2 regions of the Mesorhizobium sp. 43Arga genome follow, and region 1 is predicted to be linked to the other one. Evidence: riboswitches for the same ligand, from Rfam matches in the RefSeq annotation. Region 1 holds a riboswitch; the other holds the start of a gene.
What was found. Region 1 has a riboswitch for S-adenosylmethionine ahead of ACWGS8_RS24190 (O-succinylhomoserine sulfhydrylase). Riboswitches for the same ligand answer to the same signal wherever they lie in the genome.

Region 1 (5,007 bases):
ATCTTCGACGTCTACAACAAGAACAAGGCCTGACAGGGGCAATTCCAGGAAAAGCGCGTCGCGGTTTTCCTACAGGAATTGCGCGGAAACAAAATACCGGGAGCGGATCGACCACTCAAAGCTGAACCGCTCCAGCGAGGCAACAAGGAAGGCATACGGGTCACATCGCGGCGCTGCCGGCAACCAGCCGGTGCGAAGAAGTTCCCTCAAGGAACCAGGCCCCGCGAGCGCAATCCGAACGGAGAATTTCACCCGTGGCATGGGCGACGTCCCAGCCGCGCTTGGGAAGGTTTGCCGCGGCGGCAGCCATGCCAAGGCACATGAGAGAGGATTGATCATGCTGATCTCGCAGATTCTCGATGACGCCGAGACCATCCGCGTCGTTGCCCGCAATGGCGGCAGGACCCGGATCATCAACGGCGCCCGCAGCGTCTATTCGCTGGCGATGGAGGCGGCCCGCACCGGCGTCGGGCTGGCCACCCTGATCGAGCGCAAGGGGCTCGGCGAGACGGTCGATCTCGATGCCGCCTACAAGAAAGGGCGGCTGTTGTCGCCGATCAATCACCCCGATCCGGCGCATCTGCATCTCACAGGCACCGGCCTGACCCATCTCGGCTCGGCCGCGACGCGCGATTCCATGCACAAGAAGCTCAGCGCCGATGGCGAGGAGCAGCTTACCGATTCCATGAAGATGTTCCGCATGGGGCTGGAGGGTGGCAAGCCCGCCAAGGGCCAGGTCGGCGTGCAGCCGGAATGGTTCTACAAGGGCAACGGCACGATGGCCGTGGCGCCGGGTGCCGCACTCCTGTCACCGGCCTTCGCCAAGGACGCCGGCGAGGAACCCGAAATCGCCGGCATCTATGTCATCGGCGATGACGGCGCCCCCTTCCGCGTCGGCTTCACGCTGTCGAACGAGTTTTCCGACCACGTGACCGAGCGGGTGAACTATCTCTTCCTCGCCCATTCCAAGCTGCGTAACGCCTCGTTCGGACCGGAGATCCTGATCGGCGACCTGCCTGCCGACATCCGCGGCACCTCGCGGATCGTGCGCGACGGCGAGACGCTGTGGGAAAAGCCGTTCCTGTCGGGCGAAGCGAACATGTCGCACACCATCGCCAATCTCGAACACCATCATTTCAAATATTCGGCGTTCCGCCAGCCGGGTGACGTGCATGTGCATATGTTCGGCACCGCGACCCTGTCCTTCGCCGACGGCGTCAAGACCGAGGCCGGCGACGTGTTCGAGATCGAGGCCGGGGATTTCGGCCTGCCGCTGCGCAACCCGCTCGAGCTTGAGAAGCCGGTGAAGGTGGCGGTGAAGGCGCTTTGAGAGCGTGATCTCCCCCTTGTGGGGAGATCAGCAGCTTCAGCCTCAATAAATATCGAAGTCGAAATACTTCGCCTGGATCTTCTTGTAAGTGCCGTCGGCGACGATCGCGTCGAGGGCAAGTATCTTGCCTGGCGGCAATCGGGGTTCAGCGCGCGGCGCGGAAATGCTTGGAGAGCTTCAGGCCCTGTGCCTGGTAGTTGGAGCCGAGATCGGTGCCGTAGAGCGCCTGCGGCCGCTTCAGCATGTGCTCGTAGACCAGCCGGCCGACGATCTGGCCATGGTCGAGGATGAACGGCACTTCGTGGCTGCGCACTTCAAGCACCGCCCGGCTGCCGGTGCCACCGGCCGCCGAATGGCCGAAGCCCGGATCGAAGAAGCCGGCATAATGGACGCGGAATTCGCCGACCAGCGGGTCGAAGGGCGTCATCTCGGCGGCGTAGAGCGGCGGTACATGCACCGCTTCCTGGCTGACGAGGATGTAGAATTCGTCGGGATCGAGCACCAGCTCGCCGGCGCCGCTCTTGTGGATCGGTTCCCAGAAATCGACGACATCCTGCGCGGCGCGCTTGTCGACATCGACAAGGCCGGTGTGATGCTTGCCGCGATAGCCGACCAGCCCGTCACCATCGCCCTTGAGATCGATCGACAGCGCGATACCGCCGCCCGAAATATTCGGCGGCTCGGTGGCGACCAGCATCTGCGCGCGATGCAATTCATGCAATTCGGCTTCCGAGAGCAGCGCGTTGCCGGTGCGGAAGCGGATCTGCGACAGGCGCGAACCGGTGCGCACGACGATCGGGAAGGTGCGCGGGCTGACTTCCAGGTAGAGCGGACCGTTGTAGCCGGCGGCGATCTTGTCGAACTCGTGGCCACGGTCGGTCATGACACGGGTGAAGATGTCGAGCCGCCCGGTCGAACTCTTCGGATTGGCCGAAGCGGACACAGCTGGGGGCAGCGCAAGGCTTTCCAGCAGCGGCACGATGTAAACACAGCCCGTTTCCAGCACCGCGCCGTCGGCGAGGCTGAACTCATGCAGCTTCAGCCGATCGAGTTTGTCGGCGACCCGATGATCCGGACCCGGCAGGAAGGACGCCCGCACCCGCCAGGCCCTGTCGCCGAGCCTGAGATCGAGGCTGGCTGGCTGGATCTGGTCGGCGTCGAGCGCGCGCGGCGACTTCAGCGCGCCGGACTGGAACAGCGCCGAGATGTCCTGATCGGGAAGAATGCCTGTCTGCCGCAAGGCTCCGCTCCTAGGCCAGACGAATTTCCTGCCAACAGATTCTCGCCGCAAAACATCGAACAGTCTTGCGGAACCTGCCTGGTACAAACCTCTTAATGAAGCCGGCAATTGACGCAAGCGTGGTACGGGTCTAAAGGGTCGTTATCCCGTGGTGATTTGGCCGGTCGGCTTGCAGCCACGTTAAACAAGTCGCTAAAGGACCGTTGGCCGCGAGGCCGTATGGACCGGTTGCGACTTTCGCGGCCGGTTTTTTTGTGTCTGGAACAAAGCTATGAGCAGCAAGAAGCGCAACTGGAAGCCTCAGACAGCCCTCGTGCATGGCGGAACCCTGCGTTCCGGCTTCGGCGAGACCTCCGAGGCGATGTACCTGACCCAGGGCTATGTCTATCAAACGGCGCAAGCCGCCGAAGCCCGCTTCAAGGGCGAGGAACCCGGCTTCATCTATTCGCGTTACGCCAATCCGACCGTCGACATGTTCGAAAAGCGCATGTGCGCGCTGGAAGGCGCCGAGGACGCACGCGCCACGGCATCGGGCATGGCGGCAGTGACGGCGGCCCTTCTTTGCAGCGTCAAGGCCGGTGACCACATCGTGGCGGCGCGCGCGCTGTTCGGCTCCTGCCGCTGGGTGGTCGAGACGCTGGCGCCGCGCTACGGCATCGAGGCGACGCTGGTCGACGGCACCGACATCGCCAACTGGGAAAAGGCGGCGAGGCTCAACACAAAACTGTTCTTCCTGGAAAGCCCAACCAACCCGACGCTGGAAGTGGTCGACATCGCCGCCGTGGCCGCGCTCGCCAACTCGATCGGCGCGCGGCTTGTCGTCGACAATGTCTTCGCCACGCCTCTCCAGCAGAAGCCGTTGCAGCTCGGCGCGCATATCGTCGTCTATTCGGCGACCAAGCACATCGATGGCCAGGGCCGCTGTCTTGGCGGCGTGATCCTTTCGGACAAGAAGTGGATCGACGAGAATTTGCATGATTATTTCCGTCACACAGGCCCCAGCCTGTCGCCCTTCAACGCCTGGACGCTGCTGAAGGGTCTGGAGACGCTGCCGGTGCGCGTGCGCCAGCAGACGGAGAGCGCCGGCAAGATCGCGGATTTCCTGGCCGAGCAGCCGCAGATCGCCCGCGTCATCTATCCCGGCCGCGCCGACCATCCGCAGGCCGAGATCGTCAAGAGGCAGATGTCGGGGGGCTCGACGCTGATCTGCCTCGACGTCAAGGGCGGCAAGCAGGCGGCCTTTGCCTTGCAGAACGCGCTCGACATCGTGCTGATCTCCAACAATCTCGGTGACGCCAAAAGCCTGATCACCCATCCGGCGACGACGACGCACAAGAATCTGAGCGACGAGGCGCGCACCGAACTCGGCATTGGGCCGGGAACGCTCAGGCTGTCGGTCGGCCTGGAGGACACCGACGACCTTCTGGAAGATATCGCTCAGGCGCTGAAGGCCGCCAAATAGGGAGTCGTCGAGGCAGCGTCGTCGGCGCCGCGATCAGGCGCGCGACGGCGTTTCTTCCAGTTCGGCCGCCTTGGTGCCGATGGTCATGGCATTGCCGCGCCAGTCGACGGCGCCGCCGAGCCAGCCGCGCGCCCACATGGCGGGAAGCATCAAGTCCCGCGCAATCATCGCCGCGACCATGCGCGGCGACAGGGGCCAGCCCTTGGACCAGGCCAGGGCACATTCCGGAAGGTAGAAAGCCGCCAGGACGGCGATTGCCGTCAGCGGCAGGCTGAAGCCGGCGCTTGCCGCCGCAACCAGCGCAAGCGCCAGCGGCACCACCGCGCCAGTCAGGATTTCCGGCGCGAAGAACAGCGGGAAGGTGACGCGGCGCAGGCGCGCCCAGCGCGCCTGGCGTGACCAGATCGCGTCAAGCGTGCGCCGGCCAAGCGGCTGCTCGAAGGGTGCCGCGACAAGATTGACGCGCAGGCCAAGCCCATTGACCAGCTTGGTCGCGGCGGCGTCCTCGGCGATTTCACCGGCCAGCGCGCGGATGCCGCCATTGGTATCCAGCATCGGCTTGTTCCACAACATGCTCTTGCCCTGGGCAAAGCCAAGGCCGAGCGCCTCGCCGGCATACTGCCAGCGGGCCTGCAGCGTGTTGAGGAAGGCGCATTCGACCTCGGCCCAGAAGCCCTCCGCCCGCGAACCGATCGGCGTCGAGCAGACAAGGCCGGTATCCGGCCGCCACGCCGCCATCAGATGCTGGATGTAGTCTCTCGGCATCAGCACGTTGGAGTCGGCCAGGACGACCCAGTTGTGACACGCGGCTTCCCAGCCCTTGACGCAATTGTTGAGCTTGGGATTGGCGCTGACGCGGTCGTCGCCGATCAACAGCCGCGCCGGCGCTTTTGGAAAGCGGCCAATAGCAGCGCGGATCAACCTGACCACCGGGTCGTCGCCATGGGCAACACAGAAGATCAGCTCGTAGCGCGG
Region 2 (5,007 bases), on a different contig from region 1:
CCGCATCGCGATTGCCTATTTCGAATGGGCCGGCACGGTGCGCGACGACGCGGTCATCGACTGGCAGATCATCGACGGCGCGCAAAGCGCCAACAACTTTGCCGACAAGTTGGCGGCCCGCCCGTTCCGGAGTTTTCGCGGCACCTCGATTTCCACCGCACTTGCTTTCGGCACAAGGCTGTTCGACAGGACGAATTTCGCCGGTGGACGCAGCGTCATCGATATATCGGGCGATGGCCCTAACAATATCGGGCCGCCGGTTACCGCGACGCGCGATGCGGCAACCGCGAAAGGCATCGTCATCAACGGCCTGCCGATCCTGATCGACCCATCGCCCACCTTCAAGCATCTCGACCAGTATTACGCGCAGTGCGTGACCGGCGGACCCGGTTCCTTCGTGTTGCCGATCCATGCGGCCGCCGAATTTTCCACCGCCATCCGACGCAAGCTGATCCTCGAAGTGAGCGGCATTCAGGACAAGGCCAGCATCATCCCCGTCGACGCGGACGCGCCGATCGACTGCCTGCAAGGCGAACGCGACAGGCGGTTCCTGTCGGATCCGTATTTTCCGGAACTCGACCGCTGAACTTGCGCAGAAGCGCCCGCGGCCGACCGTCGAAGGCGCCGATTCCATTACCTCGGGCGTAATCGCCTCGCGTCAGGCATTCCGGCAGATTGTCCTCATGAGACCGGCAAATCGGCTTCGATAGACAAGGGAGTTACGTCATGACCGCTTACGCCGTTGCCCATATGCGCCAAGTCACGATGGGGCCGCAGATCGTCGAGTATCTGCACAAGATCGATGCCACGCTGGAACCATTTGGGGGCCGTTTCCTGATCCATGGCGGCGATGTCGAGGTGATCGAGAACGACTGGCCGGGCAACCTCATCGTCATCGAATTTCCCGACCGGCGGCATGTGCGCGAGTGGTATGATTCGCCCGCCTACCAGGCAATATTGGCCTTGCGCACGGAGAATTCCCAATCCGATGTGGTGTTTGCCGACGACGTCGAACATCCGCACAAGGCTACTGATGCCCTGGGCTAGACGTGCCGTGCCTTATCGTTTCAGCAGAAACACCGCCTGCTGGCCAAAGAAGTTCCAGAACCACCAGGGCATGGACAGGCCGATCTTCTGGCCGGCGGCGTCGAGCGCAGTCGCCTTTTCCACCGTCGCGCCGAGCTCTTCGCACAAATTGACGAAGTCGCGGATGGTGCAGAAGTGGATGTTGGGGGTGTCGTACCAGGAATAGGGCAGGTCCTGGGTCACCGGCATGCGGCCTTTGACGAACAGCGACAGGCGTACCCGCCAATGGCCGAAATTGGGGAAGGAGACGATCGCCCGGTTGCCGATGCGGAGCAGTTCGTCGAGCACCAGCTTCGGGTTGCGGGTGGCCTGCAGGGTCTGCGACAGGACGACGAAGTCAAAACCCTTGTCGGGATAGAATTCGAGATCCTTATCGGCATCGCCCTGGATGACGGAGAGGCCGCGCGCCACGCATTCGTTGACGCCGCGCTGCGACAGTTCCAGCCCGCGGCCGTCGACCTGCTTGGTGTCCTGCAGCAATTCAAGCAGCGAGCCGTCGCCCGAACCGACGTCGAGCACGCGGGACTGCGGCGGGATGAGGTTGGCGACGACCTCGAAGTCGACGCGCTGGCTGCCGTTGACGCTCATGATGTCGCCCTCTGTGTGGCGCATGATCCCGATCCTGAAAGTCTGCAACTTTCCAGGGTCATGCGCTTAGCCCTCTTGCCCGCGCCGCGGAGCCGATGAAGCCGTTGATGGCGGCGAACAGTTCCGGCTCGTCGAGCAGGAAGGCGTCGTGGCCGCGATCGGTCTCTATCTCGACGAAGGACACCGAGGCGCCGGCGGCGTTGAGCGCATGCACGATGGAGCGGCTTTCTTCCGTCGGAAACAACCAATCCGATGTGAAGGACACCAGGCAGAAGCGGGTCTTGGTTCCAGCAAAGGCGTCCGCCAGCCTGCCGCCATGGTCGGCGGCGAGGTCGAAATAGTCCATGGACCGCGTCATGTAGAGATAGGAGTTGGCGTCGAAGCGATCGACGAAGGTCATGCCCTGGTGGCGCAGATAGCTCTCGATCTGGAAGTCGGCGTCGAAGCCGAAGGTCAGCGCCTCGCGATCCTGCAGATTGCGGCCGAATTTCCGGTGCAGGGCGGCTTCCGAGAGATAGGTGATGTGGGCGGCCATGCGCGCCACCGCCAGGCCCTTTTCCGGGCGCTTGCCGTGTTCGAAATATTTGCCGCCATGCCAATCCGGATCGGCCATGACAGCCTGCCGGCCGACCTCGTGGAAGGCGATGTTCTGCGAGGAATGGCGCGCGCCGGTCGCAATCGGCAGCGCCGAAAAGACGCGTTCGGGATAGCTCGATGCCCATTCCAGCACCTGCATGCCGCCCATCGAGCCGCCGAGCACGCAGAACAGTTTCTCGATGCCGAAATAGTCGATCAGCATCTGCTGGGCCCGCACCATGTCGCGGATGGTGATGACAGGCAGGTCGAGCCCATAGGGCTTGCCGGTGGCGGGGTTGGTCGAGGCCGGTCCGGTGGAGCCGAGGCAGCCTCCGATCACGTTGGAGCAGATGACGAAGAAACGGTTGGTGTCGATAATCCTGCCGGGGCCGATCAGCACTTCCCACCAGCCTGGCTTGCCGGTCACCGGATTGGTGTTGGCGACATGCTGGTCGCCAGTCAGCGCATGGCAGACGAGAATGGCATTGGAGCGGGCATCGTTCAGCATGCCATAGGTCTGGTAGGCGATCTGGAACGGCGACAAAAGCGTGCCGGCGTCGAGCTTGAGCGGCTTGTCCGCCCCGAAGCGCAACACCGGGCTCGACGGCTGGTCGGCCTCGTTGTTGGTCTTTCCTGCGCGCAAAGCGGCCATTCTCGTCTCACTTGCTGCATCATATCAGGCGAAAAATCGCCGCCGATGCGTCCGTCCGGCCGGCCGCGGACAATAAAAAACCGGCATTGCCATTTCGCAAAGCCGGTTACGTCACGCAAACGGCCCTTTAGCGAATTGTTTAACGTGGCTGCAAGCCGACCGGCCAAATCACCACGGGACTGTTGCTGCCCTTCTAGAACTCGTCCGCCCTGCCGTCAATGCCGACATCTGGGCCGGCTGCTGGCACCATTGCCACCTCTCGACATTGTCGGCCCCGGCTTGTATTCCCGCTGCGGCCTCGGATGAGGCTCTCTCGACGGATTTTTACGACATGACGCAGACACCGGATCAGGCACGTCCAACCCCGCGCGCGGGCATCATGGACATCGACGCCTATGTGCCTGGCAAGAGCGCCGCACCCGCCGGTGTCGCCAAGGTCTACAAGCTGTCGTCGAACGAGAACCCGCTTGGCCCGTCACCGAAGGCGATCGAGGCCGCGCGTGAGGTTGCCGCCAGGCTCGACATCTATCCCGACGGTACCGCCAGGCGGCTGCGCGAGGCGATCGCGGAAGTGCATGGTCTCAACGCGCAGAACATCATCTGCTCCAACGGCTCCGACGAGATCCTTGGCCTGCTGGCGCAGACCTATCTCGCACCCGGCGACGAGGCGATATTCACCGAACATGCCTTCATGGTCTACAAGATCTACATCCAGTCGGCCGGGGCTGCGCCGATCGCGGTCAAGGAGACCGATGAGCGCGCCGACATCGATGCGATACTGGCGGCCGTCACGCCGCGCACGAAAATCGTGTTTCTCGCCAATCCCAACAATCCGACCGGCACCTATGTGCCGTTCCAGGAGGTGCGCCGCCTGCATGCCGCCCTGCCCAGACATGTGCTGCTGGTGCTCGACGCTGCCTACGCCGAATATGTCCGCCGCAATGACTATGAAGCCGGCATCGAACTGGTCGGCAGCGCCGAGAATGTGGTCATGACCCGCACCTTCTCCAAGATCGGCCTCGGTGGCGCGCGGATCGGCTGGATGTACGCGCCCATGCACATCGTCGACGCCATCAACCGCGTCCGTGGTCCCTTCAACGTCAACGCGACGGCGATCGAGGCCGGCATCGCGGCGATCCGCGACCGCGCCCATGTCGAGCGCAGCGTGACGCATAACGAGACCTGGCTTGCCTGGCTGAGCCAAGAGATGGCCGGGCTCGGGCTGCGAGTGACGCCCAGCGTCGGCAATTTCCTGCTCATCCATTTTCCCGACGATCAGAAGCATTCGGCGGCCGCGGCGGACGACTATCTGACCGCGCGCGGCTATATATTGCGGCGCGTTTCCGGCTACGGCTTCCCCAACGCGCTGCGCATGACCGTCGGCACAGAAGAGGCCAATCGCGGCGTTGTCGCCGCGCTCACGACATTCCTGAAAAGCTAGAACAGCCCGAAAAGCTGGAACGCCCGAAAGCTACAACGCCATGACATCACCGATGTTTGAAAAGATCGCGCTGGTCGGCATCGGCCTGATCGGCTCGTCGCTGGCCCGCGTCATCCGCCGCGAAGGGCTGGCCGGCCACGTTGCCATTTCGACCCGCAGCGCCGCGACGCTGAAGCGGGCGGAAGAGCTTGGGCTGGGCGATGCCTACACGACGGACGCAAAGCAAGCGGTCCGCGATGCCGATCTGGTCATCGTCTCGGTGCCGGTCGGCTCGTCCGGCGCGGTGGCCGAGGAGATCGCGCCGGCGCTGAAGAAGGGCGCCATCCTCACCGACGTCGGCTCGACCAAGGCCTCGGTGATCGCGCAGATGCAGCCGCACGTGCCTGATGGCGTTCATTTCATTCCCGGCCATCCGCTGGCGGGCACTGAAAAATCCGGCCCGGATGCCGGTTTCGCCGATCTGTTCGACAATCGCTGGTGCATCTTCACGCCGCTGCCGGAGACGGATCCCGAGGCCCTGGAGAGGCTTTCAGAATTCTGGCGCCGCTGTGGCGCCAACATCGACACGATGGACCCTCAGCATCACGACATGACGCTCGCCATCGTCTCGCATCTGCCGCACATCATCGCCTACAACATCGTCGGCACCGCCGACGATCTGGAA

Region 2: it holds a riboswitch for S-adenosylmethionine, as region 1 does, so the genes downstream of both, metX (homoserine O-acetyltransferase MetX) here and ACWGS8_RS24190 (O-succinylhomoserine sulfhydrylase) in region 1, are expected to answer to the same signal.

The regions. Positions count from the first base shown of each region.
Region 1 is NZ_JBSKBO010000007.1:258,401-263,407, reverse strand. It holds gene mmsB (multiple monosaccharide ABC transporter permease) at 1-33, shown strand, start outside; gene araD1 (AraD1 family protein) at 338-1,330, shown strand; partial or broken gene ACWGS8_RS24200 (amino acid ABC transporter) at 1,373-1,447, opposite strand; gene ACWGS8_RS24195 (2'-deoxycytidine 5'-triphosphate deaminase) at 1,476-2,570, opposite strand; SAM riboswitch at 2,709-2,786, shown strand; gene ACWGS8_RS24190 (O-succinylhomoserine sulfhydrylase) at 2,842-4,032, shown strand; gene ACWGS8_RS24185 (ceramide glucosyltransferase) at 4,066-5,007, opposite strand, start outside.
Region 2 is NZ_JBSKBO010000001.1:550,474-555,480, forward strand. It holds gene ACWGS8_RS02710 (DUF1194 domain-containing protein) at 1-586, shown strand, start outside; gene ACWGS8_RS02715 (DUF1330 domain-containing protein) at 727-1,047, shown strand; gene metW (methionine biosynthesis protein MetW) at 1,060-1,674, opposite strand; gene metX (homoserine O-acetyltransferase MetX) at 1,733-2,902, opposite strand; SAM riboswitch at 3,010-3,087, opposite strand; gene hisC (histidinol-phosphate transaminase) at 3,234-4,343, shown strand; gene ACWGS8_RS02735 (prephenate/arogenate dehydrogenase family protein) at 4,384-5,007, shown strand, end outside.